Regions from separate parts of the Bacillus sp. FSL H8-0534 genome, predicted to be linked through region 3. Evidence: predicted binding sites of a transcription regulator. Region 3 holds the regulator's gene; each other region holds the start of a gene.
What was found. The regulator LexA, encoded in region 3, represses DNA repair genes until DNA is damaged. The targets are predictions, from matches to a motif close to CGAACATATGTTCG.

Region 1 (8,162 bases), on a different contig from region 3:
CTGAAAACCCGGAACAGGCGTTAGAGATGTTGGTGAGAGTACGTGAAAAGATGGTAAAACAGATTGAGATGATGAAAAAGTCCTATTTTACCAATGTTATAGACACACCAATTAGAGAACGTTGTTTCATCATAGTAGATGAAGGAGCGAATCTTTGTCCGACACAAGGTTTACCTAAAAAACAACGGGATTTATTATTTATGTGCCAGGAGATGTTATCTGAAATCGCAAGAATCGGAGGTGGTTTAGGATTCCGGCTTATATTTTGTACCCAATATCCAACCTCTGATACATTGCCAAGACAAATCAAACAAAATGCTGATGCAAAGCTAGGTTTTCGATTACCAACAGCGGTTGCTTCACAAGTTGCTTTGGATGAACCAGGTCTTGAGGATCTGCCTTCTCTTCCAGGAAGAGCATTATTTAAGACTGATCGGACAGAGGAAATCCAGGTACCGTATTTAAAGGATAAAGACATGTGGGATTTACTGAAGCAATATAAGGTGGTGAAAGAGTATGAGACATCAAAAGCTCAAACAGAAAGCCAGACAGATCGAAATTTTATCCAGTTTAAATAAGCTGGAATTTGCCTCTAGGAGGCAATTGCAAGCGATTCATGCTCTAGGTAGTATTCGAAATGCAAATCGTGTTCTGAAGGATCTGCGCCAATATTGTCATGTCACTTCGCATAATCGGGAGTATGTATATTATCTCAACAAAAAAGGTTTAGCCTTGCTAGGATTGGATCCCAATGAACGAAAAAAGAAACATCAACTTGAACATATTCTGTTAAGAAATGAAGCGTGGATGTGGCTTGATTTTCCAGATTGGAAAACAGAGCAAGTTATACAATTTAGATATCAAGGTGAAGAAAAGACAATCGTACCAGATGCTTATTATGTAATAGATCAAGTACCTCATTTTGTTGAGATTGATAGGTTGCAACATATGAGAGTAAATGAAGAAAAGGTACAATATTATGGTTTGATTGCAAAGATATATAAAAAACAAAGAGATATAATACCCAACATTTTATTTTTTACAATTTCTGATTATCGTGAAAAGAAGTTAGAGAGTTACGGGATAAAACATGATGTGTATGTACGGACATTTTTATTAAAAGAAGTATTGTGAAAGTAAAAAGCACAGGGTGAATCATCCTCCTTGTGCTTTTTACATGTCCCAAAAGTCAGTTATTTTGGCACTTCTGTCCACCTTTTTAATTGCTCGAAGGATTTTTTGAATAACTGGTAAACTTGGTGTGTGAGATTTATTATTACATAATCTTGAAATTGTATTACGACTAACACCAGTTTCTTGTTCTAATTCCTGTTGTTCTATTCCGTTACGGTCTAACCACTTCCCTAATTTTGTACGATTTCTTTTATTTCCTTTCATGAAAGTGCCTTCCTTTCTTTTACCCTATTTAACTTTTATTTTGGACACTTTCAATTTAATTTATACACACTCACCTTCAATGGTGCATATGTCTTTCTTGTGGTGCATAGAATATAAATAGATAAGGAGAATAACAGATTTTTTGTAATTATTTTGTGGAATATAGCATACATAATAATAGCTACAAGATGCGAATACGCTGAAATATAATTGCATCTTGTTGCAACGAGTATTCCTATAAAATAAAAAGCTTAAATCCATTGGTACATATGGGTTTGAGCTTTTCTTAATTTATAAAGACATAAAAGCGAGTTTCTTAAGTTAAGAGATATAAAAGTGTTTCGTGGTCGAATTTTGAAGAATTACATATAATTTCACGTATCACATTGATATTAAAAATTATTTACAAAATGATTGTATAAACCGAAAAACAAGGTTTATAATAAGAACAAACGTTCTGATTTGGAAGGGTTACCTTGTATGATTATTCTTTATTACCTAACCGAATTATTTTGTGTGTAGACCTTTGTTCATTTTTCGCCAGTTGTGCATGTGTCATGAGGGGATTAGATCCATTAAAAGTAAAATTAGCTGTCGTTGGGGATGTAAATAGAAAAGGGTCTATTGTGCTGGCTGCCACTCCCGAACTGAAAAAATTGGGCATTTCTACAGCAACTAGGTTGCACAAACTGCCAAAAGATCCAGAAATCATTGTAGTTAATGCGACAATGCAAAAATTTGTTGAAATTTCAAATCAAATCACAGAGATATATACAAAGTATGTAGCATGGGAAGACCTACACGTTTTTTCAATAGATGAAGTATTCCTTGATTTCCAACAGACAGCGCATTTATTTGGGCGTGATCCAATTGTAATTGCTAAGAGGGTACAAAAAGAAATTTATGACAAAACAGGCATAACCGCATCAATTGGGATAGCACCTAACTTATTTCTCTCGAAAGTTGCTCTAGATGTGGAAAGTAAACATTCAAAATCAAGGATTGCTATGTGGTCATATGATGATGTCCCCAAAAAATTATGGGAAATCAAACCGCTCCAAAAAATTTGCGGAATTGGAGTAGCTACACAGGAATTATTGCATAGCATGGGACTGTTTTCCTTGAAGGATGTTGCAAATACACCCAAAGAGCGTTTAATAAAGCGATTTGGAAAGGTAAAAGGTGAAGAGTTACATCGTTTTTCATTTGGTATAGATGAAAGCCGTATTGCTAATAAATACGTTCCTAAAAGTACTTCTATAACGAAAGGACAAATCTTATTAGAAGATTGCTTTAGTCTTAATAAATTAAAATTGCTACTTCTAGAACAAATTGAGGAGACTTGTTTTCGCCTACGATCTATGGATAAATGTTGTAGGACGGTTGAACTTGCTATAGGTTACAGTAAGTACATCGGTGGAGGGTTTAAGCGAGCAATTACTTTGGAACAACCAACCTGTTTAACTGAAGAGGTTTATGAAGCGTGTTTACAGATATTAAAAAAGTTTCATTCTGGTCATCCAGTACGACAAATACATATAACTTTAAAGAATTTGACCAGGGATGATGCAATTCAAATGTCTTTGTTTGAAGATACTTCAAGAAAAGATACTCAAAGGAAATTAGCAAAAACAATGGATAGTATCCGGAATAGGTATGGTAAAAACTCGATTATGAGAGGCATCAGTTACATTCAAGGAGCTACGCAACGTGAGAGAAACAATAAAATTGGTGGGCATAAAGCCTAAGGGGGAATACACATCATGGATAGAGGTATGATGCGATGGATGCCATTCTCAGCAATAAAAGAACAGTTTGAAGGATTAAATGAATTGTATGAAAAACAAAATGAAGTACCGATGCCCATTTTAGATGAGCAAAAATTAGAACTTATAAATGAAATAGTGTGTTGTGCAATGGCTGAAAATAAGCAAGTAAGTATTTCATACCAAAAAAAGAACAAAGTATATTCCGAAGTGGGTTATATTCATTACTACGACATGATTTGTAATGAATTAAGAATTAGGAATCAACATGATAATGTATTTTATATAAAAGTTAATCATGTAACAGATATAAAATATACATAATCGTCTACAAAATAAAAAGCATCCACTATGTGAACACTTCATGCTATTATGATTAAGTTATATTAATGTAGTGTAGTGTTTTCCAAGAGGAAAATAAAAAAAGTCCTCTTGGAAATAGCACTATTTTTGTGCCGAAAACAGCTGTTTTTTACTTTTTAAAACACTTACAGGCTAATCTTATTTTTCCTCTGTTAGACTTAAAATAGCACCCGAAATAGCATCTTGACAATAGATATTGTCATCGTGCGAATTAGGGTGCTATTTCATTTGTTTCTTGGTATGTCAATTTTAGTCTGTTATGAGAAAACACAAGGGTTTGTATCATTTTATGGTAAAATATAGTCAAAGATTTAGAAAATTTAATTCTTCAACAAACGGGCAGATAATTAAATAAGATTTAAGTGGTGGAGGTATAGTTAATACATGAGTAATGTGCATTTTAAAAATATAGATGATACTAATGAATTCAAAGTTAGAAATATAAAATTAAAGTCTGGACAAGAAAAATTTATTGAAACCGTAGATGAATGTTTAAATGAAGCTAATACCCATCGTGAATGGCATCCAGTAGCTATATATTATGATGAAGAAATTATTGGATTTGCTATGTACGGTTCTTTTGGTCCTAATAAAGATACTTGGATTGATAGAATAATGATAGATGAAAAATATCAAGGCAAAGGCTATGGGAAAATTGCTATGATGAAACTTATTGATATAGCTTCAAAAGAATATGGGGTAAACGTTATATATTTAAGTATCACTGAGGAAAACAGAACAGCTTATAGCTTATACGAAAGTATAGGGTTCGAATTCATGAATGAAAGAGACCTAAATAATGGAGAACTCTTATTTAAGTACACAATTAAATGAGAGCCAGTTGAAATCAAATCCTTATTGCTTTAACAGGATTTTTTAATTAAATTAGAACAACTCATTAAAGACAAAAAAGCTTGGAAATCCCAAGCTTTTTTGTGTGTGTTTGATTAAAAAAATGTTCTAGACTGAGTATCGCTGGTTTAATAGGATCCCTTTATTTTTATTTTCCTGTATTAATTAAATAAGAATTTAGACTAATGAATAGTTTTTATTTAGAGAAAAGAAATTTTATTAAAATAAAGTATTAGACTAGATAGTAGGGTTTATTCTATCAAACGTATGAAAACGCATCTCACGATTAAAGCGGACACACTTTGAAATTTTGAAATGAGATGAGATAAATATTTCAAAATTATATTGATTATATATTCCATATATTGTACTTTAAAAGTAATCTTACTTTTGTTAACTGAAAAAAGGGGGGCTTATTCATGCCAATTATTAAAACAAAAAACGGTGAATTTCACTACGAGTCTTTTGGACAAGGGGAACCAATCCTTTTTTTACACGGAAGCGGGGCATCTTGGAAGATGTGGAAACCACAAATCGAATCATTTTCTAAAGAATATCAGATGATTCTTCTCGATTATCGTGGTCATGGAGAATCGATAAAAACCTTTCCTGGTAATGTATATGATTACGACTTAATCGTATCTGATATCATTTCATTTTTAGATACACTATGTCACACATCTCTTCATGTAATCGGCGTTTCACAAGGAGCAATTCTTGCGACATTAGTAGCCATTCATCATCCTTCCTATGTAAAAAAATTGGTCATTTCTAATAGCTATAGTGAATTCCCAACTAAAACTTCTAAATGGGTACTTCAATTTTCCAATTTCATCTTTAGTTTGCTGCCCTATTCAACAATTATTGATTTAATGATGAAATTTTACAAACACGAACCGTACACGCAACAAATACTACGCGATTCATTTTCAATAGACAAAAAAATGTTATTAATGATGAAAAAAGCAAAATTTCCTGTTCATACTTCTTTATTACATCTCATTCAATCCCCTACTCTAATTCTATCTGGAGCAGGAAAAGTTGTAACAGGTGTTGATGAAGGAAAAGCAGCTAAAACAATTCACCAGCATATCCCAAATAGCACACTTGCTTTATTCCAAGATGCATTCGATCCACTTAATGTAATGAGAAAAGATATTTTCAATGAGATGGTCCTCGATTTTCTTAGAGACTCTTCTCTACATGAGTATGAGGAAGTTTCGTATGGATAATAGTTAGATTTTATCTAACAAATAAACTTATATATGTTTTGTGGAGCAATTATTTACATATACATCGTTAAGCATACTAGATATGAAATAACTATATCCTAAAGAATAGGGAATTTGATGGTTCTAATTCACGTTCTATCACATGGTCAAAAAAGTCTCGGTTTGGTCACCGAGACTTTTTCCTTATTCTTCCATATGTTATTGAATTCTGTACAGAAAACACCTTTTCAGTCTACAACTATTTTTTAATGTAGTGTAGTGCTTAAAAAAAGGAAAATAAAAAATTCCTCTTGGAAATAGCTGTTTTTTACCTTTTAAAACACTTACTGGAGATTAGTATTTTTTATGTCTTAATGAGCTTTGAAATAAAATGCTTATTAGTTTGGGGTATATTTGTATTCAAATTCCGTTTTTGCAATTTTAGTGTATGTATTAATAAACTCTGTTTTTGCTTCCGTATATCCGTCTCTGTCATGTTCATATTTGTCCATTAAGCTCACTTTTAAGTTACTATATTCTTGGGCAACATCTTTATGCAGTCGTAAAAAATCTCTAAAATATAATTCATTCCAATCCCCTATATACCTAACATGAAGATGAAATACTTTTTCGGCAAATCCTTTTTCTGTATAACCTTTCATAAACATCATATGAGGTGAAGGCTTTTGTGGTTGCTTTTCAAAAATATATCCCTTTTTCTCCAACACATTCACTAAAAACTTCAAATCACAATCTGCTGTTATTTCAAGCAATATATCTATCGTTGGTTTTGCTAATAACCCGTTAACAGAAGTACTTCCTATGTGATTGATTCGTTCAACATATTGATTACCGATTATGTTGTTAAGTAGTTTTTCTTCTTGTAAATACCAATTTTTCCATATTGGATTATGTTCTTTTAGTATAATCGGAAACAGTTCCCACAATTCCTCAAGTGACATTTCTGATAAACTCTTACCCACAATATATTCCTCCATTTTACTTAGTAAGTCGTTTTTATCAAACTTTATTTTAAATCAACATCTGTTTCAATTAATTCAACATCGTCAGATGTTGAATCTCCCGCAAGCTTTAATGCTTCTTGATAAAACTTCTCCGAGTTGACATTTTTTGTTCTTTTGTCATAAACAGAATCCCAAGGAATACCTGTTGCTTGTGCGTGTTTTATAGGGTCATATTTTTGCCCCGTTTTAAGCATCATATAAAGGATTTTGGCAATCTTTCCACAAATATGCCCAATTGCTGTTTTTCCATTCATTTTACGTTCTACTAGACGATGATAATAGGAGCTGAATACGGACGGTTGCTTTTTCATCGCAATGATAATCATCGCCATTTGAAAGAGAACACGACGTGCATCCCGAACGCCACTAAAGGTCATTCTCGTACCCTTTACTGATGTCCCTGATTGTTTATTTTCAGCCGAAACACCAAGGTATTTATATGTATTAAATCGTTCAACATCACCAATGGCTCCGATAAGGGTACAGGCCCAATTATCGCTCATAAAAGGGAAAGAGTATAATAACTCTGTATAAGGATGAGGTTTAATACCTTTGCTTGAATTTCCGTGAAGTAGTTCTTGGATGTGATTGTCAATCCCTTTAATACTTTCTTCAATACGTAACGCTTCCTCAATTACCCAATTTTGTCTTCCAACTAAATGAGGGACATCAATTGTTATAGACTTTGCTGTTACTTCTGCTAGTGCCTTAGACGCCTTCGTAGCTATTCGCTTTGCCCCAGATTCAATCATTGCTTGTCGTAGTTCTTCTTGTGTGGCTAGCTTTAGATCTTTACCGGTTCACTACAAGTGTAGAATGACAATAGAATTATTAAATTTTAAATATAGTAAAAGGACAAGTGTTTTGGTCCTTTTTACTTATTTATTGTTCTCAATAAGCGATTTTCCTTGTTTAACTTAAGCCACTCCTTGAGTTAAACAAGGAGTGGCTTAAGTTATTAGTTTTTTTAGTGAAAAAATAAAATTAGCTGCTACTCTTCGTTAATATTAAAATTTGATGGAACAGTTGTTTCTGTAAAGGAGTATAGAGTTTGACTACTATCAATATTTTCATTAAGTTGAATTCTACAAACAAAAGACGTATCATCACTTCTAGTAAAAGTAATATTGCTGATTACCCTACTATATAATTGCCAAGATAACATGTTATTTGTTTTTATCGATTCTACATCCATTATTCTCTTTAACTTGAATTCTTTTTGAATATGATGAATAAAATCACCAAGAGCAGCATTTATTAGAGGTCCCAAATCAATGGATATAGTTTCACATGCTTCATCAATAATTGTTATTAATTCGCCATAGCGTTCAATAAATGTATCTTCGTCTAATGTTGCTGATAGCAAAAATTCCCTCTCACACTCCAATAATCTAGATTTTTCATTATCAGAAATGTTATATGGATTTCCTTCGTATGACGGAAGGTAGTTTTCTAGCTCTCCCTTTGGGAGAACAAATATGTTTGCTTTTTTAAATGCATCAATAATTTTCCGTGTTTTACCAATAATCAAATTGATATTCTGGATT
Region 2 (8,162 bases), 590 kb from region 3:
TATGCCGCAGCACATTTTAGTTCAAAAGTTAGTTGAGCTAGAAAAACAAAATAAAGATGAAGAATAATCCAGTCCTGTTTTGCAGGACTGTTTATTTTCTCTATTCACCATATTTCCACCCATATATATCATAATATCATAAGCAGATTCTTACATAAACTTCAGGAACATATTTATCCCGCTATTCACGGGCAGTAAGACCCCCACCTCAAAATTTATTGACCTTCCTTCTTTATACAGTATTTTATAAGAAAATTATACTGTGTTGAGTTATTTTACTGTGCCAAATATTTGAATTTACTAAACAGGTGGAATGAATATGGTCAGTTATCTAATTGAACATAAAATTGTTACACAAATATCGAGAAATATGTAAACTTAATTTCTTTACATCTTATTCTTGCTATTATTATTTATAAGAATATTCAAAAAGTAGAGGGGATTTCATGAACGTTCAAATGAAGGGGAATGAACAGGTTACAAAGTTGCTAAATGACTGGTATCAATCTATGTTGTCACAACAAAATATACAGGCAACAAAGTTAAAACAAGAAATAGAAGATAGACTTTCCAATATCAAGGAAGATGAACATTTATCATTATATTATTCGTTACTAGATTTTAGATATAAAGTATTAACAGATGGACTTAACATCACAAAAGATAGCTTCGATAAAATTAATTCCTTCAAAATACCTAATAACAGCTTTCTTTCTTATTATTACCACTTCTTCAAAGCAGTTCACAGCACAATTCTTGCAGACTACAATGAAGCGAGAGAACATTTTGAAAAAGCAGAAAAGCTATTAATGTATGTTGTATCCAACGAATTAGAGGAAGCGGAGTTTAATTATCGTTTGGCTTCGTTCTATTATCAAGTTTACAAACCACTTTTAGTAATTGACCACATACGAATGGCAAAAGATATATTTTCTAAACATGTGGGCTACGAAATCAATGTAGCTTTATGTGATAACATTTTCGGGCTATCTTGTATAGATTTAAGACAATTTGAACAAGCCGAAGAAAGATTTAACACTGCTATAGATAGCCTAAACAAGAAAAATGAAAAAACATTACTACTACGTGTTAGAAATAACATCGGATTAATGTATGCGAATCAAAATCTTTCATCTTTAGCAATTCGTCACTTATCAGAAGTTACGGAAAATATGCCAAACCATTTTAAAGCTTTATATTTACAAGCTGATGAAAATATAAAATTAGGTGAAACGGAAATCGCATCTCAATTAATCGAAAAAGGCTTAAATATCTGTAACGAGTTAGAAAACAAAGAGTATCAATATCGCTTTAAGATTTCAGAAAAATCAAACAATTCATCCGATACTCTAGAATTAGAAACTGCTATATTGGCAAGATTTTCATACTTTAGGAAAGAAGAACTATGGGATTGTATTGAGGAATACACCGAACGACTAGCAAATAAATTTTATGCTGAGGAAAACCATTTAAAATCAAGCAAATATTTCTACATGAGTAATGAAGCGAGAAAAAAATTATTAGCTAAAGGGGCGTTAAAGTAATGAAAAAGATTGGATTAACAATAACAGGATTAGCATTAGCTGGAATTATGACTTTTGGTGTTAGCAACAACCCAGGATTTTCGTCATTGAACAAAGGTGACACACCTGCACCTCAAAGACCTGATTTAGCATTAAATATAGGTGATACACCTGCACCTGCCGATAATGGAGGCGATACACCCGCACCTGCTTATGACCATGGACAACCTTGGGGCTTAGCTGATGGAAACACTGGTGCAAGTATTGGAGACCACGGTGGTATTGTAGCACAAGATACTCACGCGGATTTGTAATCAAATTATCAAATAAAGAAAAGGAACGCCAAAACCCTCACACTAGGCGTTCTTTTTTATTGTAAAAATAAAAACCACGAATTAAATCGCGGCTTCTTGAAATACTTCTTGGACATCTATCATAATATCGGAAACATTAACGCCTCTACTCTCGCACATCCCTACCATTGCAGAAATAATTATTTTAAATATTTAATATACGTCCGAATATGAAGAGGTTTTACCTTATCAACATCCATAATCTTTAATTCTCTTTCTAAATATGAAGCAAATAACTTCAACGTTTGGTCATATGACCGAATTATTTTCCTACTTAGATACTTTGCATTACAATGAAGTAAAAAGTTTTCAACATTCATCTGAAAGTTGTTCATACAACAAAAAACCTCCTAGCTATTAGAATAAAAATTTCAATCCAATAAATAGAAGGTTTTTAAATTAACCGCCAATTATCTACGTACTTTATTGCTTACATACGTAATTCATCGGCTATTAAATTTTGTTATGAAATACACTTAACATCTTGATACAACAACACTTACGAAGCCTTATGTTCAAGCCTCAACTTATCTGCAACCATTGCGATGAATTCGGAATTCGTAGGTTTTGCTTTTGACATCGATACAGTATAGCCAAATAAGGACGAGATTGAATCAATATTCCCACGACTCCACGCTACTTCAATCGCATGACGGATTGCGCGTTCCACACGGCTTGCTGTCGTATTATATTTTTTCGCAATATCCGGGTATAAGACTTTCGTAATAGAACCAAGAAGCTCGATATCGTTATATACCATAGAAATTGCCTCTCGCAAATACATATATCCTTTAATATGAGCTGGTACACCAATTTCGTGAATAATGCTTGTAATACTCGCATCTAGATTCTTCGGTTTTCCATCTACTGTTGTTGCAGATCGGAAAGATGGTAGTGGACGTTTAATTGTAGTATTCGTTTTACCGCTTACTTGACGAATATGACCCGTTAAATTTTCCATATCAAATGGCTTTAAAATGAAATAAGAAGCACCTAAATCAACTGCTTTTTTCGTCACATCTTCTTGTCCAAATGCCGTTAACATAATCACATTCGGCTGTCTTAGTCGTTCAATATGACGCATTTTTTCCAGCACCGCTAAACCATCTAAATGTGGCATAATAATATCTAAAACAAGTACATCAGGTTGTTTCTCCTTCAGTAAATTCAAACACTCTTGACCATTATAAGCAATTCCGATTACTTCCATATCATCTTGAGCAGCAACATAACTTTCTAGCATTGATACTAGTTCCTTATTATCATCCACAAGACACACTTTAATTTTCTCCACAGCTTTTCCTCCCTTACCGAATCGATTCTCCCGACATGTGTAAGCTTCTAGGCTACATGAATTGTTCGACAATTGTGTGAAATTTCCCTTTTAAAGTTTCTTAATTTCCGATAAAATCACAAAAAAATATGTTTATCGTTCATTTATTTTCTTTCTTTACACATTCCATCATAGGTTTACAACGAAACGTTCACTCTTTTCTTTTATTTTACAACAAAAAACAGCTCTTGCGGAACTTTTACAAAATTTCAACGAATTTCTCAAGAAAAAAGCAAGCTGATGTTAATCAGCTTGCTTTTTTCTCTTGCTCATAAATATTAATTCCAGCTTCATGTAACATCCATTCAATATGGACACCATACCCTGAAGTTGGGTCATTCACAAATACATGTGTAACAGCACCAATCATTTTTCCATTTTGAACAATCGGACTACCACTCATCCCCTGAACAATACCACCTGTTTTAGCCAACAAACGTTTGTCTGTAACTTTTACAACCATTCCTTTTGTAGCTGGGAACTTTTGTGGTACCGTGCTTACGATTTCAATATCAAATGCCTCTACTTTATCTTGATCGATAACTGTTAATATTTTCGCTGGCCCTTCTTTCACTTGATGAGATAATGCAATCGGCATTGCTTCATCCATTATGCCATTTTTTATACCTGTATTTAATTTACCAAAAATACCAAAAGGACTATTTGTTGTAATATTACCAATCACTTCACGATCCGGTGAAAATCTTGCTAATTTTTCTCCTGGATTTCCATGACTACCGCGTTCGATAGAAGTAACTGTCGAACGAACAATCTGTCCATCTTCTACTTGAATTGGTTTTTTCGTATCATTATCAGAAATAACATGACCAAGCGCTCCATATTTCATCGAATCCGGATGAACAAAAGTCATCGTTCCAATACCAGCAGCTGAATCACGAATATATAAGCCAATCCGATAAGACGATTCACCATTATCTTTTTCTGGTGTTAGTTTCGTATGAATATACTTACCATCTCGTAATAAGACGAGGTTAAGCGGTTCACCTGTTTTTCCGCTATCATGAATAAAAGGTGCCACATCGCTCATTCTTTCAATTATTTTTCCATTAATTTCGGTAATCATATCCCCAACTTGTACACCAGCCACTTCTCCAGGCGATACTTTCCCTCTCTCTGTTTGAATTAAATGATGTCCAACAACAAGTACACCTTTTGTATTCAATTTCACTCCAATTGATTGCCCGCCTGGAATCACTTTAAAATCTTTTAATACTTTCACATTTACCTTTTTTACTGGAAATCCAGCAAGTTGAAAAACCATATCCGCTTCACCATTTTGATGCGAATTTACTACAAGTCCAGATTTCTGTTCTTTATTTGAACTCACTGTAAAAACATGATGATTTGTCGATGAAGCCTGGAAAACTGGAAATGATGCTATTTCGGATTGTTGACCCTCAAAAATAACGAGTTGCTTCGGGGATGAAATAAACGTACGAAGCGGTTTAAAACATCCAATAAAAATTAATGAAACAAGGAGGCAAAGACCTATTATTTTTCGGAATTGCTCTAATTTCAATTCATTCACTCTCCTCGCTCCTACCCCACATTCAGCCTAACGACTTCATCTTTTAATTTCTCCTTGCAACGCTTTGTTTATAACCGGAAGAATCAAGAAATCGTCATTTGAGCAAAAAAGCTATCCATTATTGGATAGCCTCTGCTGTCTGTTTAAAACGATGTGCTTGCGTAAGTAACTCTTTCGCATGTTCCGTCGTTAAATCGGTAATTTCCACGCCAGAAATCATTCGAGCAATCTCCGTTACCTTATCCTCTGTACTTAATACAGTAACTGATGTAATCGTCCGATCATTCGCAACTTGTTTACGGATAAATAAATGTGAATCCGCCATTGATGCTACTTGAGGTAAGTGCGTAATACAAAGTACTTGTGAGTTTACAGATACACGATAAATTTTTTCCGCAATCGCTTGTGCCACTCGGCCACTCACTCCCGTATCTACTTCATCAAAAATGACCGATGCAACACCTTGATGCTTAGAAAAGATACTTTTCAGAGCTAAAATAATACGAGATAACTCTCCACCAGAAGCTACTTTTGAAAGTTGTTTTAATGGTTCACCTGGATTTGTTGAAATATAAAATTCCACATGATCGTATCCATCTGCCGTAAGTTTCACTGGTGTCCCTTCTAGAAATGGATCATCATGGCTTCCTTCTCTTTTCTTAATCCTCACTTCAAATTTCGTTTTTTCCATATACAATTCTTTTAATTCTTGGTGGATTGCGTTCGTAAGACGATCTGCAAGTTGATGACGCATATTGCTCAATATTGTTGCTTCCTTCAAAATTACACTTTCTAATTCTTTTAATTTCTTTTTCGTCGTTTCAATATGTACATCTTTATTTTCGATTGTAAAAATTTCTTGCTCTATTTTATCAGCATACGCTAAAATCTCTTCTACAGTATTTCCATACTTTCTCTTTAGCATACGAATTTCATTTAAACGCGTTTCAATTTCATCTAAACGATTCGGGTCATATTCCATTATATCTAATCTTTCACGGAGCTGATAGGCAACCTCTTCTAATAAGTAGTAGCTATTTGCAATCGAATCATGGTTCTCTTGATACGCCTCATCTAGGTGTGTAATACTCTCCATTTGTCCCATCGCATTTCGCACATGATCAAGTCCACTACCATCTTCGCTTAACGAACGGTATGCATCACCAAGCGCTTTATAAATCTTTTCGAAATTAGAGATTTTTAATCTCTCTTCCGTCAATTCATTTTCTTCATCGACTTTCAAATCCGCTTTACGAATTTCTTCGTGCTGGAATTGAATTAAATCTAAGCGATGTGCCATCTGCTGTTCATTCTCTGTTAAGGATTTCAGTTGTTTTTTTAACTGCTCATACTCACCGTATACGCCCTGATATATTTCTAATTGGTTCACGATACGATCCCCATCAAAATGATCGAGCATAAACAAATGGCGTTCCTCATTCATCAAATCTTGCGTTTCATGTTGTCCATGAATATCAACAAGTGTTTTCCCAATTTCTTTTAATATACTCAATGTAACAAGTTTACCATTTACACGACATACACTTTTTCCATTCGCAGCGATGTCACGTTTTAAAATGATCATCCCATCTTCAATTTCAATGTCCAGCTCTTCAGCTTTCGTAATACATGGATGTTTATCATCCTCTATATAAAATAAACCTTCAATTTCAGCTTTTTCTGTTCCATATCTAACAAATTCTGCTGAACCGCGGCCACCAACAAGTAAGCTGATTGCATCAATAATAATTGATTTTCCGGCACCTGTTTCACCACTTAAAACTGTTAAACCTTTTTGAAAAGAAATATTTAATGACTCAATAATAGCAAAGTTTCTAATCGATAATTCCGATAACAATGCCCCATTCACCTCGTTATAAACTAATCCCCTAAAAAGGGCTTTCGCTAAGCGCTTTTCACTCTGCGTTTATCATATATATTGTATGTATAAATTACTCTTCTAGCCCGCTCCATTGTACCAAACATTCGTTTTACGGGTCAATCCATCGATTTCCTAACTTCATTCTAGAAAAACACCATATTTCACTTCACATTCATCTATTTTTCCTAGAATAAAAAATATCTTGTTTACTTTCTGCTTTTAGCAAAAGAGTAAACAAGATTCTTTTGTTACAACATATTTAAGAAACGATCTGATACAACACCTGTATCCTCAGGCGTACGGCAAATAATTAAGCAAGTATCATCACCACAAATGGTTCCAATAATCTCATCCCATTCTAAATGATCAATAAGTGCTCCAAGCGCGTGCGCGTTACCAGGTAATGTTTTTAACACAAGCATATGTCCTGCTGTGTCTAACTTTACAAACGAATCGACTAGATTACGTTTTAATTTTTGCAACGGGTTAAATCGTTGATCTGCTGGTAAGCTATATTTATAGCGACCATCATGCAATGGCACTTTTACTAAGTGCAACTCTTTAATGTCACGCGATACAGTTGCTTGCGTTACATTAAAGCCTTCATTACGTAAAATATCAACTAGTTCATCTTGCGTTTCAATTTCTTTATTCGCGATAATTTCTCTGATTTTAATATGGCGCTGACCCTTATTCATACATTTGCACCTCACACTATCTCTTACCATAGTTTAAACATTGGTATACTTCACTTATTTATGTTAACTTATAATCGTTTACTTGTACATAATTGTTTTTACAATCATTATACAATTCCAACAAAAAGAGGAACAACAACCGTTATTCCTCTTTCCCTTTTTGTTTTAAGACCTCATGAGCTTCTGTTACAACTTGCTCTACAGAAACCAGAGAATGCTTTTCGCCAATCTCACGTTCACCATGCCACTTTAAATGAACTAAAAACTCAATATTTCCGTCCCCACCTGTAATTGGAGAAAATGTTAAGTTTTCAACATCATACCCTTCTTTTATTGCGAAATCAACAATCATTTCTACGACAGCTTCATGAACTTTACGATCACGAACGATGCCCTTCTTCCCGACCTGCTCTCTTCCAGCTTCAAATTGTGGTTTAATTAAAGCCGCAACATCACCATTTGGAGTCAATATCGTTTTTAAGACTGGAAGAATTAATTTTAACGATATAAACGAAACATCAATGCTAGCAAACTGCGGCAAGCCACGCTCTAAATCAGTCGGTGTTACATAACGAAAATTCGTCCGTTCCATAACAACAACGCGCTCATCTTGACGAAGCTTCCAAGCAAGTTGATTGTACCCTACATCTAAAGCGTAAGATAACTTCGCACCATTTTGCAGCGCACAATCTGTAAAGCCACCAGTTGATGAACCAATATCTAACATAATTTTATCTTGTAAATCAAGATGAAAAGTCTCTAATGCCTTCTCTAACTTATAACCGCCACGGCTCACATATGGCATAACTTGTCCTTTTACCGTA
Region 3 (8,162 bases):
CTATTCCTGGTCACTTTGTCATGGATACACAGCGGGCTATGCTGCTTCCACCGGAATTGAAAGCTACGCCTTCTGAATCATTAACTGAACAATTATTTATTGAACGCTCTTTAACTGAAAATCGATTTTGGTTACGGATTATGAAGGAATATGCACTTTTTCTTGGTGAAGGATTTAATCGGAAAGCTAAATAAAGATAGTGAAAATGCCACAGTTGAATTGAGAAATTTCAAAAAGGCGGGATTGGAACTTATTCAAACATGCCAAATTCGAAATGTAATTAATCCATTACTAGCTGATCATGTTACAAGAGAAGCTGAGCATTTTTTATTTATGATTCATGTGTTGGAAGAAAGGTTGAAACAAAAACAAATGCAGCAATCGATGGAATGAGTGCTTTGTTATCGTGATGGATACATACTAGAGTGTTCATTTGTTAAAAAAATCCATTTGATGGTTCGCTTTTTTATCATGCAACAACTCAGGTCATTTTCATCATGAAAAGGTCGGTAATTCTTGTACTAAGGAATTATCGGCCTTTTCTACTCTTACATTACAAACCATGTATGAGAAATATTATTTTTTCTTTCTATATGGGAATTATAGATAAAAAAGGATGGTGAAAATATGACAATTGATCGAATTTGTACAATTGGACCGGCGAGTAATAATAAGGATACTTTGTCGCAGTTAATAAGAAATGGTATGAATATTATCCGCCTTAATTTATCGCATGGTTCCCATGGAAGCCATAAGGAAATAATTCAATTGGTAAAATCTTTAGATGATTCCATCAAAATTTTAGGGGATTTACAAGGACCCAAGATAAGATTGGGAGTTATTGAAGAAAATGGAGTTACTCTTCAAGCAGGAGATACTTTTACTTTATACATTCATTCTATTTCTGGAAACAAAGAAGAAGCAAGTGTTGATTATCCAGGGATTATTAATGACGTGAAAGTTGGAAATAGAATTCTTATTAATGATGGACAAGTTGAGTTAACGGTTGAAAAGATAAGCGAGGATAAAATAGAAACAAAAGTAAAGGTAGGTGGCGATATAGCTTCTCATAAGGGGGTGAATTTACCAGGTACAATCGTTAGCTTACCAGCTATTACAGAGAAGGATAAAAAAGATATTCAGTTTCTTTTAAGTGAGAATGTTGACTTTATTGCATGCTCATTTGTTAGAAAACCTTCTCATATACAGGAAATCCGGAACTTTATCCGCCTAAAAAATGAAACTTCACCAAATCTAATTGCTAAGGTGGAAACGATGGAGGCCATCGAGAATTTTCAGGAGATATGTAAAGAAGTGGAGGGTATTATGATTGCCAGGGGCGATTTAGGCGTAGAATTACCGTACCAATTTATTCCGCTTTTACAAAAAATGATGATTCATGAGTGTAATCGCACAAATACGTATGTGATTACGGCAACGCAAATGCTTCAATCCATGGTGGATTATTCTATTCCTACAAGAGCTGAGGTGACTGATGTATTTCAAGCTGTATTGGATGGAACGAATGCTGTTATGCTTTCTGCTGAAAGTGCATCAGGTGATCATCCGATTGAAAGTATTAAAACATTGCGTCTAGTTTCTGAGTTTGCTGAGCGTGTAAAAAAAGATGCCCCCTTTGTTATGAAAGATGTGCTGGAATTATTACATAAATCCATTTAGTGTATAGAATTGTATGATATTATTTATCACGATTTCTCCATGTTTAGGTAAGGGGAATCGTGATTCTTTAATTTGTTTGGTATAAAGAAAAGAGAGGTGGAAAACGGTATTTTATTAAATAGACAACAAACGGTACCTTGCAATAAACAATAGTTGATGGTATATTATGGATAACGTAAGTACCTTGCATTGAGTGGTACTGATTGGAAAGGAGGATTATCTTTGAACGTCCAGTTTAAAAAAGGTGTGCTAGAACTTTGTGTACTGGCACTTGTCAAACGAAAAGATTGCTACGGTTATGAGCTCGTTCAGCAAATCTCCAATAAATTTTTAATATCGGAAGGGTCTGTATATCCGTTATTACGTCGATTAACAAAAGAGGGCTATTTTCAAACATATTTAAAAGAATCAACAGAAGGGCCACCGCGTAAATATTATCAATTAACAAATCAAGGTGAAGAACAACTCCATTTACTTGTAACGGATTGGCGTGACTTTGCTAGAGGGGTACAAGAAATTATTGAAGAGGTGTAATGAGATGAACAAAGAACAGTTTCTTCGAGATCTATCAGGACATCTTAGAAAGTTATCAGAAGAAGAAAGACAGGATATTTTATACGATTATGAGGAGCATTTTCAGTTTGGATTAGAGGAAGGGAAGACAGAGGTAGAAATTATAAAAGGACTCGGTTCGCCAAAAGCAATTGCGAAAGAGATGTTAGCGTTATATCGTTTTGATGAGATGAAAAAGGATCCATCTGCTTCAAATATAACAAGAGCTGTAATGGCGGCAATTGGTCTTAGTTTATTAAATTTTATTCTTGTATTAGGTCCTTTAGTCGCAATTATAAGTTTTATATTTGCACTTTGGGTTGGTGGAGTTGCTAGCGTTGTGGCACCACTATTTGTAGTAATTAAAATCCTAACTGGTACTTTTTTGTGGCTTGAGGTATTCGTTTCTATTACGTTTGTTGGTGTTGGATTATTGTTATGTATAGGTGCTTACTACTGTACAAAATGGTTTAAAAAATTTTGTGTGCGCTATGTCAATTGGAATCTCAAAATGATTAGAGGGGAATAGCTGAGATGAAAAAGATAGTATTAATAGCTGTCGCTTGTATCATTATTGGTGTTATTGGTATATCGCAAACATATTCAAAAACAGTAGATGCGGCGGAAAAGGGAGAAACTGAAAGAGTTATAAAAAATGAAGTAATTAAAAATCTAGAAATTGATTTGGATGCTGAGGATGTTACAGTTCAAAAAGGGAATGATTCTTCTTTTTATATAAAACAATCAGGAAATACTACGAAGCAAAAAATAAGTATTGATGAAAAAGGAGATATATTAAAAGTTCAAGGTAAGATAAAAAAAGGAATTTCATTAGATTTTTCATTTTTATCATTTGGGTTTAAATCGTCGGGGGTAACAATTGTTGTTCCAGAACGTGCTTATCAAGACATAAAAGTAAGTTCTTCTGCTGGTGAGATAACAGTAAATGATGTGAAGAGTGAACGCATAGAAGCTGCAACGCTTGGTGGAGATGTAGAAATAGAGCGGGTGACAGCGAAGAAAGTAGAAGGATCTTCAAAAGCGGGCGGAATTAAAATGAAAAAAGTAAGTGGAAAAGTTGTTGCGAAAACAACAAGTGGAGATGTGGACGTTATTGATCATGACTCTAAATATGATGTGGAAGCAAGCTCGACTGCAGGAGATGTTGATATTCGTCTACTTGAAAAGCCTCAAGATGCGACTGTAAGTGGGAAAACATTTGCTGGTGAAGTTAAGGTTTTCAAGGAGGAAGAAAGAAATGTAGTAGTAGGGAATGGGAGCGTAAAAATTAGCGGACAAACATCTGCAGGAGACGTGACAATTGAAGCGAATTAAAAAATAGACCAGTTTAACTGGTCTATTTTTTAATGTAAATCGCGATATACCCCGATTACTTTTCCAATAACAGAGACTTTATCTAAAATGATTGGCTCTAAAGAAGAGTTTTCGGGTTGTAAGCGGAAATGATCTTTTTCTTTGTAAAAACGTTTTACAGTTGCTTCATTATCTTCTGTTAAAGCAACAACGATTTCTCCATTGTATGCAGAATGTTGTTGGCGAACAACAACTAAGTCTCCATCCAGAATACCAGCTTCGATCATACTATCTCCAGAGATTCGTAGCATAAACACCTGGTCTGCTCCAGCAACAACGCTTGCAGGAAGTGGGAAGTGTTCTTCTACACTTTCAACTGCTGTAATTGGTAAACCAGCTGTAACTTTTCCGACAATTGGGACTTGAACAACTGATTGTGTGTCTGTTTCGATTCTTACTTCTCCTAAAATTTCAATAGCTCTTGGTTTTGTTGGATCACGTCGAATATAACCTTTTTCTTCTAGACGTGATAAATGTCCGTGCACCGTAGAACTAGAAGCAAGGCCAACCGCTTGACCGATTTCGCGTACGGAAGGTGGATAACCTTTTTCTTGTACTTTTAGTTTAATGAAGTCGAGAATGTCTTGCTGGCGTTTTGTTAACTTTTCCATGTTTTTTTACACCTCGTTTTCTTTCAATTTTCTTACTTATAAGTATAACATGCAAAAAAACATTCTACAAACATAAGTTCGAACAAAAGGACGATTTGTGATACACTAAAGGAAAAATTGAAATGAGGAAGAAGGTTTTAAAATGAATGCAATCATTTATGCCCGTGTAAGCACAACGAAAGAAGCGCAGGAAACTTCATTATCACGCCAAAAAGATGAATTATTGCATTTAGCTGAGCGGTATCAAATGAATGTTATAAAGGTGATTGAGGAGAAGGCAAGCGGCTATACGATTGAACGAGACGGTATATTAGAAGTGTTAGATATGATTCGAGATGAACAGGTCGATGTGCTTCTCATTCAAGATGAAACGCGGCTTGGAAGAGGGAATGCAAAAATTGCTTTAATGCACTGTTTACATAAAGAAGGAATAAAAGTATATACACATACGCATAATGGTGAATTACAGCTTTCTGATTCGGATTCTATGGTACTAGATATTATTGGTATAGTTGAAGAGTATCAGAGAAAGATTCATAATTTGAAGATTAAACGTGGAATGCAGAGAGCGGTAGAAAGAGGGTTTCGTCCAGAAAAAAACTTAAAAAACCGACATTTAAGCACAGGACGTGAAAAGAAAGAAGTGCCGATTGAAGAAATTGTACGTCTGCGTCGCAATGAATTAACATTTGAGGAAATTGCAGCAACGCTTCGAGGTTTTGGACACGATGTATCTAAAGCAACAGTACATCGCAGATACGTGGAATACACGAAGCAATTGCTTGATAAACAAGACTAACTATTGTATGATAATAATCAGTTTTAAGTAGAAAGGGGATTCGAGATGCTAAGTCACGAACTCATTGAACGCATTAACTTCTTAGCGAAAAAAGCGAAAGCTGAAGGATTAACTGAAGAAGAACAACGTGAGCGCCAATCGCTCCGTGAACAATATTTAAAAGGATTTCGTCAAAATATGTTAAACGAATTAAAAGGCATTAAAGTCGTTAACGAAGAAGGTAAAGATATTACACCGACGAAATTAAAAGCATTGAAAAAACAAGATAATACAAAGTTAAATTAAGAGGTGGGCGCAGCCCATCTTTTTTGATTTTAATAGAATGGTTTATTTGGTAACTTTCCAATTACGATTGGTAGTCGCTTCAATTGTCCCCCGCTCTAATATGTAATTTGCGATAAGTTCAGACATATCAATTGGTATGTCTTTTATGATGGGTTTATTTTGGTACATAAAATAATTTCCGCCACCACTTGCACGATAATTATTCATAACTACGTCATATTCTTGATCAAAGTGAATGGGAGATCCGTCATATTGTAAGGAAACTATTCGTTCACCAACTGGTTTTGAAATGTTTAATATGTATGAAACTCCTTCCCACATATCGTAATTGTAATGCTGTGGTTTTGGCGTATTGTAAGCGGGGTTTACAATAATATCTTCTTCGTTATTTAATGTGAAATATTCAGCGGATAATTCAAGAGCATCTTTAATATCTTTTCCTGTAATACGTATGACCTTTAATGTGTTTGGATAAATATAATTTGATACAATATCTCTCATTGTAATTTGATTTGGAAAGCCAGAAGATTCATTATGAAATAGGCTTGTACAAGAAATATGGACTCCAGCTACCTCCATTTGTACTTTGTTTATAAATTCAATAAAAGGATTGTCTTGTAAACGTGTTTGCATCGCAGTGTGAATTTGCATGTCACCGATAATGGTGCCGATTGGTTGATCTAGCCATTGTTGCGTTTGATTTTCGTAGTCAGATACAAGTGAAAGTGCTTTTTCGTCTGTTTGAACGTCTTTGACAGATAACAGTTCCGATTGACACTTTTTAATTATCCTTCGATCTTTATTTTGTTCTAACTCTACTCGAACTTTTCCTAATGAATGGCCATTAGATCCGAGTTGTACAACGGTTACACCATTTACTTTCGTATTTGCAATAGAGCGATGTTGGTGACCTGTTAGTAATATATCAATACCATCTATTTCTTGGCACATCGCATATCCTTGATTCTCACCGGTTGAAATTTCTGTTGGTTCTCCAGATTGTAAATCCCTTTCAAAGCCACCATGATATGCTACGACTAATAAGTCAGGCTGCTCTTGGTTATGAATGAGAGAAACCCATTTTTTGGTTGTTTCTAGTGCATCTTCAAATAGTAAATCTTTAATATGAGGTGGCTGCTCCCAATTTGGGATGTAATGTGTTGTAACTCCCAAGATAGCGACTTTTATATTAGGATGTATGTGTTTAATAATATAGGGTGTCCCAAAGTAAGGATCTTTTGTATGTTTATTTAAAATATTTGCAGATAGATAAGGCATATTCGCGTTTAATATAGCTTTGTTTAATACATCCATTCCATAGTTGAATTCGTGATTTCCGATAACGGCCGCATCATATCCAATGTAATTCGCGATAAGTGACATTGGGTTCTTTTTATGCTGTATATATTTAGCGTAGTAATAGGTGAATGGAGTTCCTTGTATAAAATCGCCGTTATCGATCACAATTACATGTTCATGTTGGTTACGCTCTTGGGTGATACGTGTTGCAAGTTTGGCTAATCCTATTTCTGCTGGCTCGTTATTTCGATAATGAATTGGATAAATCGTACCGTGTATATCGCTTGTTAGTAGAATGTTTATATGAACGATGTTGTTCTTATTCAAGCTTATCAACCTTCTTTTTTTGTTATCTTATGATAAATCATAACAAATAATCTAGGTTTATTTTTTGTCAAATGTTTAGAAAATATAAAAATATATAATGAAGAAAATGAAAATGTTTTTGGAGTATCGTATGATGACAGGAGAAGGAGGAGAATACTATGGCTTTGCAACATGAATTTGTATTTGTTTCAAATGAAAAAGGAGAGCTAAGTTCTGAAGATTTTTCTTGGCATGACAGGGAGTTTTTTTATAAAGATGGAACGGTTGTTGAAGAATGCGTGATATTCAGTGATGAAATTGTTTTGTATGTGTCAGATTTTTTACAGTGGATTCCAACATATAATCCTTTTAAGAAAGAGAAAGGGTTTGGTATCCATTATTATGGTATTACAAAAATCGAGAAAGAGGGAGCAGAAATAGCGATCAACCTATTTCGCTCATTAGTCAATCTCTTTTCATTGGGACCTGAAAAAATAGAACTCACAGGCTCATTTCAATGGACGGTAGAGTGTGATACGGATGGAGAGTATGAACACCTTAGTTTTAATCGAGATATTCTTTGTACAGAGTTAGAGTCTTTAATTAGACTACTCTATAAAGTGGAAGCGGGAGAAGGACACCTTTTGCATTTTGGGATTTAATTTTTTATCGAGCGTAGTGCTCAAACATAACAAATGTTAATTTTTTCTAAATAAAGCTGAAATAAAAGAAATAGCAATTGCTATGAATAAAGAAATACTGGCGATAAGTAACAAGAGGATTGCAATGAGACTATATAAATAACCTAATCCTTCACTAGTTATCATTATACCTCGATCAAAATATAGTATGCTGAACGTGCCAATGGAGAGAATAAGCATGACAACACCTGGGAGGTATTTATAAGGTGACTTTAATTTTACTGAAAGGTAAATAGAACTAATTGTAATAAGGGAAAAAACAATTAAAAAGGTGTAGGAAACCACTTGTTCACTCATCATTTCTCCTCCCGCAGTTTTTATTTGATATATACGACGAAAATTAATATATATTCATTTCTATTATATATGTTGTGAATAAATGGTAAATAGAGGAGTGGAGAATATTTGCTAAAGATTTTTATGAGCCACGTATGAAAATACAGATAATTCCCTTTATTATCAATAAATGAATAATGAAAAAGTATAGCAGATTGAAACCCTATACATTGTGAAATTTAGTATGTTTTTTGAACAAATTCGAAAAAACATCAACAT
Region 4 (8,162 bases), 3.1 Mb from region 3:
ACTGATGAATACATAACAGTTCGGCTGCTACATCTTCTCCTTCTGGGTAGCTCGCACCTAACTTTAGTTCAGCATCAGCATCGTAATCGATTTCCCCGACAGTTTCGCCCATAATTTGTTTAAAAATAAAGTTCGTACCTGCTAGTACTTCATGACGGCTGCGGAAGTTTTTGGCTAAATCAATCTTCATCCCGCCGTCTATTCCTTCAGGTGTAAAACGTTTATACTTTCCTAGAAATAAGCCAGGCTCTGCTAATCGGAATCGGTATATCGACTGTTTTACGTCGCCGACCATAAACAGATTACCTTTTTGTTCAAAGTCTTTCGTTACAAACTTAATAATTGACTCCTGCACAAAGTTCGTATCTTGATATTCATCGACAAGTACTTCGGCAAATTTATTCCGATATTGAAGCGCAACTGGTGATGAACGAAGCCCGCCATCGTTCGCACGTTCACTTAAAATTTGTAAGCAAAAATGCTCTAAATCTGTGAAATCAACCATTCCTTTATCACGCTTTATCGTTTGAAAACGCTCAGTAAATACTTTTACAATCTGAACAAGCTTTTCTAGTACAGGGTGCATATCCTTGAAATCACGTAAAAAGCTTTCTGGTTTCCGGCTAAACAACTCTTCTTGTAGCTTCTTCACTTCATCTTTCGCTTTATTTCTAAGTGAATCTACTTGTTTGACAATCTCTTCATTGTAATCACTCTTTTTAATACGCTTTAACGTTTGCCACGAAACATTTTGCATCGCTTCATATACACTTGTCCAAGACTGATGTGCTGCACTAGATAACGTCCCGAGTAACACAAGGTCCGCTTGTAGTGTCTCAATGCGAGGCGCTGGCCCATCCGGAAGCATAGCTAACTCAATTGCTTTCCGAATATGCTTTTCAGCAGTTTCCAGCTGAAACTTCACATCTTCTAATAAATAAGTTGCATACGTTAAGTCTTCAATTGATTTCCCTTCCACATCATATGCTTCGACAAGCTTATCCAGCCACTTCTCTGGATCTGGATGCGCCCTCGATTCCGTATGAAGCGCTAAAATCATACGCTGCAGGTCATCATCACTACGATCGCTTGTATATCGATCAACTAGTTCAAAGAAAATGTCATTTCCTTCGATTCCATATTCCTCTTCTAATATGTCATCTAATACTTCTTCTTTTAACAATTCATTTTCCGTCTGATTAGCAATGCGAAAACGTGGATCAACGTCGAGCATATAATAGTACGTTCGAATCACTTGTAAACAGAACGAGTGAATGGTTGAAATTGATGCTTTATTTAATAAGCTGAGCTGTTTCCGAACATGCCCTGATCCTGGCTCATCAATTAATACTTTTTCTAACGCTTCACCAATTCTGTTTTTCATCTCTTGTGCCGCTGCATTTGTAAATGTTACGACAAGCAAGCGATCCACATCTACTGGATTCTCAGCATTAATAATTTTGCGAATAATTCTTTCTACAAGTACAGCTGTCTTTCCCGATCCCGCTGCCGCCGCTACTAAAATATCACGGCCATCTCTGACGACTGCCTTCCATTGATCATCTGTCCATTGACTACCTTCAGGCTTCTGTGGCCAATTCTCTATCATTCGCCAACCTCCTCTCTCATTTTCTCCATCGCTTCACTATCTTTCATATCTTTTAACGTGCGGAACTGATTATCTTCAAGTGATTCATCAAACTGACAAACAGAACGGAAATTACAGAATGTACAAGCTGCTTTGTTCCCCATTTTATACGGTGCGATATCAATAACACCTTCTGTAATGTCTTTCCCGATGTTTTCAAATGTATGATGTACATATTGCTGTAAGGTTGTAAATTCTTGCTCACTTGCAATACTAGAACGCGCACTAAAGCTACCATCTTTTTTCAGACCTGCAGAAATAATGTCTGAACTTCCTGTTGAAAGCTTGTTATCCATCAATCGAACAACATCCGCATCTCCTAGTACGAGACCTTTCATTTTAAATTTCTTTAAAATTTCCTTTTCAATCTCTTCTTCCGAAGCGTCGCCTTTCATCTCCACAATCGGGTTATGAATATGGAAATATAAAACGCCAGCAGGTGATGCCGTTCCATCTTTTTTCATCCACGTATTCGCATTTGAAATAACAACGTCTAAATACGTTAACATTTGAAGTGCTAACCCATAATATACTTCTGTTAAATCTAAAGCTTTTGTGCTCGATTTATAATCAATAATGCGAAGGAAGGTACCATTTTCGTCTTCCGCTTTATCTACACGGTCAATCCGGCCAACAACTTCCATTTTCACACCGTTTGGCAACGAAAACTCCATCGGCGGAAGTGAGCCTGTCCCGCCCATACCAAATGGAACCTCTAAATCAACTGGCACAAATCCACTGGACTTCGCATGTTCACGAAGGATAAGTGACGTACGGAAAATGATTTGCTGTAACTTTTGTTTCAAATAATAATTCCGATTAGAACTTAATAAAATTTGTCTTTGTAATAACGGTGCGATTTCTTCAATTACTACGGCAGAAAGATGCTCACACTCTTTTATCGATAAATCAGCCCAAGTACGATTTTCCCTAAGTAACTTGTCTGCAATTTTCTTTAATGCTGCATGGAATAATTCGCCGATATCCGGTGCATCTAACTTGAAAATATCACGCTCTCTCAGCGATAATCCATGCTGCGCAAAATGAGCATATGCGCATCGATTAAATAATTCCATGCGAGAGACGCTTCCTTTAATTTTATCTCCGTATAGATCTCTACTTACAACTGAGCTAAGCTTCTGCGCACGGTTTCGATAAAATAAACTAGATAGTACACGACTACTTTTTTGCTTCCACTCGGGCGATGTAACATAGAAGTTGTAAACATCCCACCAAAAATCAAGGTTCCCTTCAAAACCATATCGTTTCCAATTTTGTAATTGCTGCGTTACATATGACAAGGTAACCTCTGGCGTTGCTACATACGAAATTTGTACCTGACGAGATAAATCATTCACATCATTCGTTACAAATACTTCTTTAACAGAAGGAAACATTCTTTTCACTTTCTTAATAAAGCTAGATGAAAGTAGCGTCTTTCCTTCTTCATCCGCAAGGGGGCAAGAAATATATAACTTCTCAGATGCACGAGTTACTGTTTGATAAATAACAAATTGCTCTTCTAATAACGTCTGCCTTGTTGTTGGTGCTAATTCTACACCAGCCGTAACGAGAAATTCCCTTTCTTCATCCGATAACATCCCTTCATCTGAAGGGGCTGCCGGAATGATTCCTTCATTCGCACCAATCACAAAAGCCGCGCGAATATCCGATAACCTTGAACGATCAATGTTCGCAATGAGCACTTGATCTAAAGAAGGCGGGATATTTGCAAATTGAAGTGCCTCAAGTCCCGTTGTCATTACATCGATAAACATTGAACGAGACATCTTTTCCTCACCAAGCATTTCTACAAATGTATCAAGAAGATTCATTACTTCTTCCCAAACTTGATCATGGTCACTTGCAAATAGAAAATTCCCTTCTGCCTCAGCACGCATACGCAAATCTTCCAGTTTTTTAGGAACATCTAATTCTTCTAAAAACAAATAAACCGCTTCACACATTTGTACAACTGAACTTGCACGTTTTAAACGCTTCTGCAAACGAATAATTGGTGTCCTTACCACATCACGAAGGCGGTTTATTTTCTCTTCCATTTCACGTTCGCTATCTGTTTGCATTCCGTTTACTCCATCTAGCGAACGATAACGACGATACGTCCAAGGCTCATCTGCCGTCCATCTCTTTCCTTGTACGCCATATGCTAAACAGTAATTTTCAAACTCATCCATTTCTTCGTGCATTGATTCTTTTCTCACATCCAACGGATATAATAATTCCGTTTTTATACAGCGAAAAATAGCATCATAGCGCCAATTCCCACTAATCACTTCTAGTGCAGAACGAATACATTCAATCAATGGATGATGTGACATTGGACGCTTTTCATCGATAAAGTGCGGAATATCGTAATCAGTAAACAATGTTTTCATTACATCATAATAGCTTTCTCCATTACGAAGAAGAACCGTAATATCTCTGTAGCGATACTCCTCTTCCGCAACAAGTCTGCGAATTTCCCTAGCTACACCTTCAACTTCCGCTCGCAAGTTTGCCGCTGTATATAATGTAATGTCTGGTTCACTTTGGAACTTCTTAGACGGACGAGATTCAAACTCAGCTTCTAGATGTGCCAATGCTGGCGAAAGAAAACGTGGCTGTTCTCTCATTGAAATTGTACTTTCAACTGCGATTTTCTCCTCACGTGCCAGTTGTTTTACCTTTTCATACGTAAGTACTGTTTGATAAAACAAATCTAGTTCACTTGTTGGCTGCGATAATGTTTTTTCATCTACTGTTAACGTAATTGTTATTCTTGCTCCGCAAATCATGAGCTGTCTAATAATCTCTAATTCCCCAGGTGAAAATGAATGAAATCCGTCTATATAAATTTCTGCGCCTTTTACATAATCAGAATCCGGAAGCTTTTCTACAAGCAACTGTAAATAATCTTCTGAATCTAAATATTTACCAATTAAAGCCCGTTCAAAATCATCATATAAAAGCTGAAGGTCGTACATTTTATTTGCTAATAATTTTTGTTCATCACCGCTACTGTGAGCATCTAACTGTTGCCACATCTCATATACATTCGATGGCGTTACATTATAACGTTTAAACTCGGCAATCATGCTGCCTAAATGCTCAAAAAAGCCATTTTGTTCTGCTGCTTTTTGAAACACATACAATCCTTCTTTACGCGCTTCTACAATTTTACGTAGTAACATATGCACGCCAGCCTCATCAATATGAAGGCGGCTTGCACCACCAACTTCTTGCAAGACCTTCCACGCTAACCTTGAAAAACTAAAGACTTGCGCCCTGATGGAGGCGCTAACTCCTTCATTACCTATTAAAGCTTGCTGCGTTTGGAACGTCATTTGTTCCGGTACAAGATATAAAATTGTTTCGCCTCTTGGACGCTGCCCTAATTCTTCTTGCACTTCATGTAAACAAAATGTACTTTTTCCACTTCCAGCTCGTCCAATCACAAATCGAAGCGACATGTAATCCCCACCTTTCACTTACATAACGAACGTTAGTTTGCTGTCATCATTGTATTATAGGACAGGAAAAAAGACAAACAGAGGCTGCTTGTCTTTTCCTTCCCTATAGGCTGTAAACTCTTTCATTATCCTTTTGAAAAATTCGTCTGCACTTCATTAATCGGCCAATAGCGTAAATCCACTTTCCCGACAACAGTATCTGCTTTTACAAATCCAAAATGCCTGCTATCCCAACTGCCGAGACGATTATCACCAATCACAAAAATATACCCCTTCGGAACAACCTTTTCTCTCGTTAATTCTTCTAACGTAAAATCACCTGTCAACTGCTGGCCTTCCGCTTGCCTCTTATATGTTTCCAAATAAGGCTCATCAATAAATTGACCGTTTATATACAATTTGTCATGCTTATATTCAACCCGATCGCCTGGTAAACCGATAATTCGCTTTACATAGTCTTCCTTTTTATTCGCATGAAACACGACAACATCAAATCGGTTCAACTCCCCAACTTGATAGCTAACCTTATTCACAACAAGCATATTTCCATCTTGAAGTGTCGGCATCATTGACTTTCCCTCTACAACATACGTTGAGAAGAAAAACGTTCGAAAAAAAACAGCTAATAGCACACCTATAAAGATTGTTCTCATCCACTCTAGGCCTTCTTTTTTCAAAGCTCGCTTCATCCGCCTCTCCCCTCACCCTTTTCCTATAATGAAGTTGTAATTACAGTGAAGACTAGTCTTAATGTAGTTCTAGCTTTACCTCAATCTTCTTACCGACATACCATAAAATAAAAATGACACCTATGACAATAATAGTTTTCACAGGCTTATGGATAAAAGAAGTTAAATCATGCCCAATATAACTTAAAATAAGAATCATGACTAACTTTCCAAGCGCTAACGCTAACACAAATTGTCGTCTACTAATACGTGATAAACCAGCCACAACATTAATAAGTGCAGACGGCGTAAAAGGAAAACAAAATAATATAAAAATAGGTGCGAATCCTTTCCGCTCAATCCATCCCATCGCTTTGCGCACTTTCGGATGTTTATTCACAAACGAGAAGAATCGACTTCTTCCAAAACGACGAATAACTGAAAATACAATTAATGCACCAAGAACCGATCCAAGCCATGAATACAAAAAACCAAGCCAAAACCCGAAGGCAACTGCATTTGCCATCACAAACAAAATAAGTGGCAGTGCCGGGATAAGTGCCTCTACCATCGGCAAGCTAATACCAAGGAGCGGTCCAAGTGCCCGATAACTAGCTACAAGCTGATCCATATTTTCTGCTGAAAAATACTCTTTGATTGTTTGAAAATCCATTCTACAATTTACCCCTTTGCTATATTCCTATCTCTACTTTATCATCGCTTATTGTAAAGAGGAAATGGTAGATACGACATATGGAGATGTATTTATTAAAGTTCCATAATTTTATGTAAAAATCCTTCATTATTATTGTATGATAATCTATCATTATTTGACAGGATGTTACATATTGAGAAATAAAGTACAACTTTAATCAGTGGAGTTTTCTTCATCCTCCACTGATTATTAGCCCTCACCAATCGGGTATTTACGGGCAGTTATCTCCCACCTATCTTCTTCACTTCTCCCGGAATCTTGAGGTGGGAGTCTTAATGCTCGCAAATAGCGGGATAAATTTATATCCCAAAAAACGTCCTTTATCTTCCTTCATATTGTAAATTATCAATCCAGTTTTCAACTAAAATCAACAACCGCATTATTATAAATGGGCAAAAATACTATAACAGTGGTTCCTTTCCCTACTTGGCTTCTTATGTTTATTTTTCCACCATGACTTTCAATAACTTGATAACTAATCATAAGCCCAACACCCGTTCCCTTTTCTTTTGTACTATAGAAAGGTTCCCCTAGCCTTTTAATTCTTTCTGGTGGAATACCTACTCCTTTATCTGAAATACAAATCATAACCTCGGTACTATTATGTGTTTTCACGTTAATGGTGATTTCTTGACCATTCTGTATAGCTTCAATAGAATTTTGTAAAATATTAAAAAAAACTTGTTTTAATTGAATTTCGCAGCATTCAACCAATAAATTTTCAAAATCCATGTTTAATGTAATACGAATATTCTTCATAATTGCTTGCGTACTTATTAAAGCAACCACGTTATCTAATATAGTACAAAGATTTTTAGGTTCAAATACTACAACGTTCGGTTTTGCAATAGATAAAAATTCTTGAAGAATTGTTTCAATACCTCTGATTTCAGAAAATATTAGCCTAAAATATTCCTTGTCTTCTCCTACTTCTTGTTGTAATAATTGCATGAACCCTTTAATTACTGTTAAAGGGTTACGAACTTCATGAGCAATTCCAGCTGCCAATTGCCCTACTGCTTTAAGGGTGTCTGATTTTTTTAATAATTCCGTTGTTTTTTTACGTTCTGTAATATCACGTACAATAATCATAATTTTATCCTTAAAAAGCGGTAAAAGTCTCGCTTCAAAATAATAAATTTCATCATCTAGTTGTAGAGGATAATCTATTAAAACCGGAACAGCTGAAATTTGTATTTGATTAATGGCTTTCTCAAATTGCTTTGTTATAGAAACAGGTAATACCTCTTGAATTTTTTTCCCTATAAATTCTTCGATTTGAACATAAAATTTAGATATAGAATTAGTTTTACACTTCCTAATGGTCCCATCAAGGTCTGACAAAAAGTATAAATCAGGAATTGCTTTAAAAATTAATTCCAGTTCAGCCGATGTTTGTTTAAGATTTTCTTCCATTCTCTTACGGTTGGTTATATCAATCCCAATTGCTCCAATATTCCATCCTAAAATAGGAATACTCTGTAATATATTTGACCACATGATAGTTTTTATCTCACCATTTTTACAAGTTATGTTCACTTCCCAATCCCTAAAATCATTTCCATTTTTTAATAAATCGTTACATAACTGATCTCTATAAGCTTTATCAGGGTGTAGCAATTCTATTGCTGTAGGATTGTTAATAATTTCATCTGCACTAT

Region 1: the regulator LexA is predicted to act here: its motif matches at 1,844-1,857, upstream of MHH71_RS28795 (Y-family DNA polymerase).
Region 2: the regulator LexA is predicted to act here: its motif matches at 6,738-6,751, upstream of recN (DNA repair protein RecN).
Region 4: the regulator LexA is predicted to act here: its motif matches at 5,145-5,158, upstream of addB (helicase-exonuclease AddAB subunit AddB).

Annotation. Positions count from the first base shown of each region.
Region 1 is NZ_JBBOUC010000003.1:82,870-91,031, forward strand. It holds gene MHH71_RS28780 (FtsK/SpoIIIE domain-containing protein) at 1-578, shown strand, start outside; gene MHH71_RS28785 (replication-relaxation family protein) at 517-1,134, shown strand; gene MHH71_RS28790 (helix-turn-helix domain-containing protein) at 1,174-1,398, opposite strand; gene MHH71_RS28795 (Y-family DNA polymerase) at 1,875-3,146, shown strand; gene MHH71_RS28800 (YolD-like family protein) at 3,159-3,488, shown strand; gene MHH71_RS28805 (GNAT family N-acetyltransferase) at 3,912-4,361, shown strand; gene MHH71_RS28810 (alpha/beta fold hydrolase) at 4,799-5,611, shown strand; gene MHH71_RS28815 (GrpB family protein) at 5,989-6,573, opposite strand; partial or broken gene MHH71_RS28820 (transposase) at 6,618-7,415, opposite strand; gene MHH71_RS28825 (ATP-dependent nuclease) at 7,607-8,162, opposite strand, start outside.
Region 2 is NZ_JBBOUC010000001.1:4,434,490-4,442,651, reverse strand. It holds gene MHH71_RS22670 (YycC family protein) at 1-67, shown strand, start outside; gene MHH71_RS22665 (response regulator aspartate phosphatase) at 447-1,544, shown strand; gene MHH71_RS22660 (hypothetical protein) at 1,544-1,837, shown strand; gene MHH71_RS22655 (hypothetical protein) at 2,017-2,211, opposite strand; gene spo0A (sporulation transcription factor Spo0A) at 2,376-3,170, opposite strand; gene spoIVB (SpoIVB peptidase) at 3,457-4,758, opposite strand; gene recN (DNA repair protein RecN) at 4,877-6,616, opposite strand; gene argR (arginine repressor ArgR) at 6,889-7,338, opposite strand; gene MHH71_RS22630 (TlyA family RNA methyltransferase) at 7,481-8,162, opposite strand, start outside.
Region 3 is NZ_JBBOUC010000001.1:5,020,738-5,028,899, forward strand. It holds partial or broken gene MHH71_RS25750 (DUF2935 domain-containing protein) at 1-393, shown strand, start outside; gene MHH71_RS25755 (pyruvate kinase) at 628-1,680, shown strand; gene MHH71_RS25760 (PadR family transcriptional regulator) at 1,903-2,214, shown strand; gene MHH71_RS25765 (DUF1700 domain-containing protein) at 2,219-2,761, shown strand; gene MHH71_RS25770 (DUF4097 family beta strand repeat-containing protein) at 2,767-3,567, shown strand; gene lexA (transcriptional repressor LexA) at 3,597-4,217, opposite strand; gene MHH71_RS25780 (YneB family resolvase-like protein) at 4,360-5,016, shown strand; gene MHH71_RS25785 (DUF896 domain-containing protein) at 5,062-5,301, shown strand; gene MHH71_RS25790 (bifunctional metallophosphatase/5'-nucleotidase) at 5,344-6,927, opposite strand; gene MHH71_RS25795 (hypothetical protein) at 7,086-7,568, shown strand; gene MHH71_RS25800 (hypothetical protein) at 7,605-7,904, opposite strand.
Region 4 is NZ_JBBOUC010000001.1:1,916,406-1,924,567, forward strand. It holds gene addA (helicase-exonuclease AddAB subunit AddA) at 1-1,609, opposite strand, end outside; gene addB (helicase-exonuclease AddAB subunit AddB) at 1,606-5,118, opposite strand; gene lepB (signal peptidase I) at 5,244-5,807, opposite strand; gene MHH71_RS10040 (TVP38/TMEM64 family protein) at 5,866-6,459, opposite strand; gene MHH71_RS10045 (PAS domain-containing sensor histidine kinase) at 6,859-8,162, opposite strand, start outside.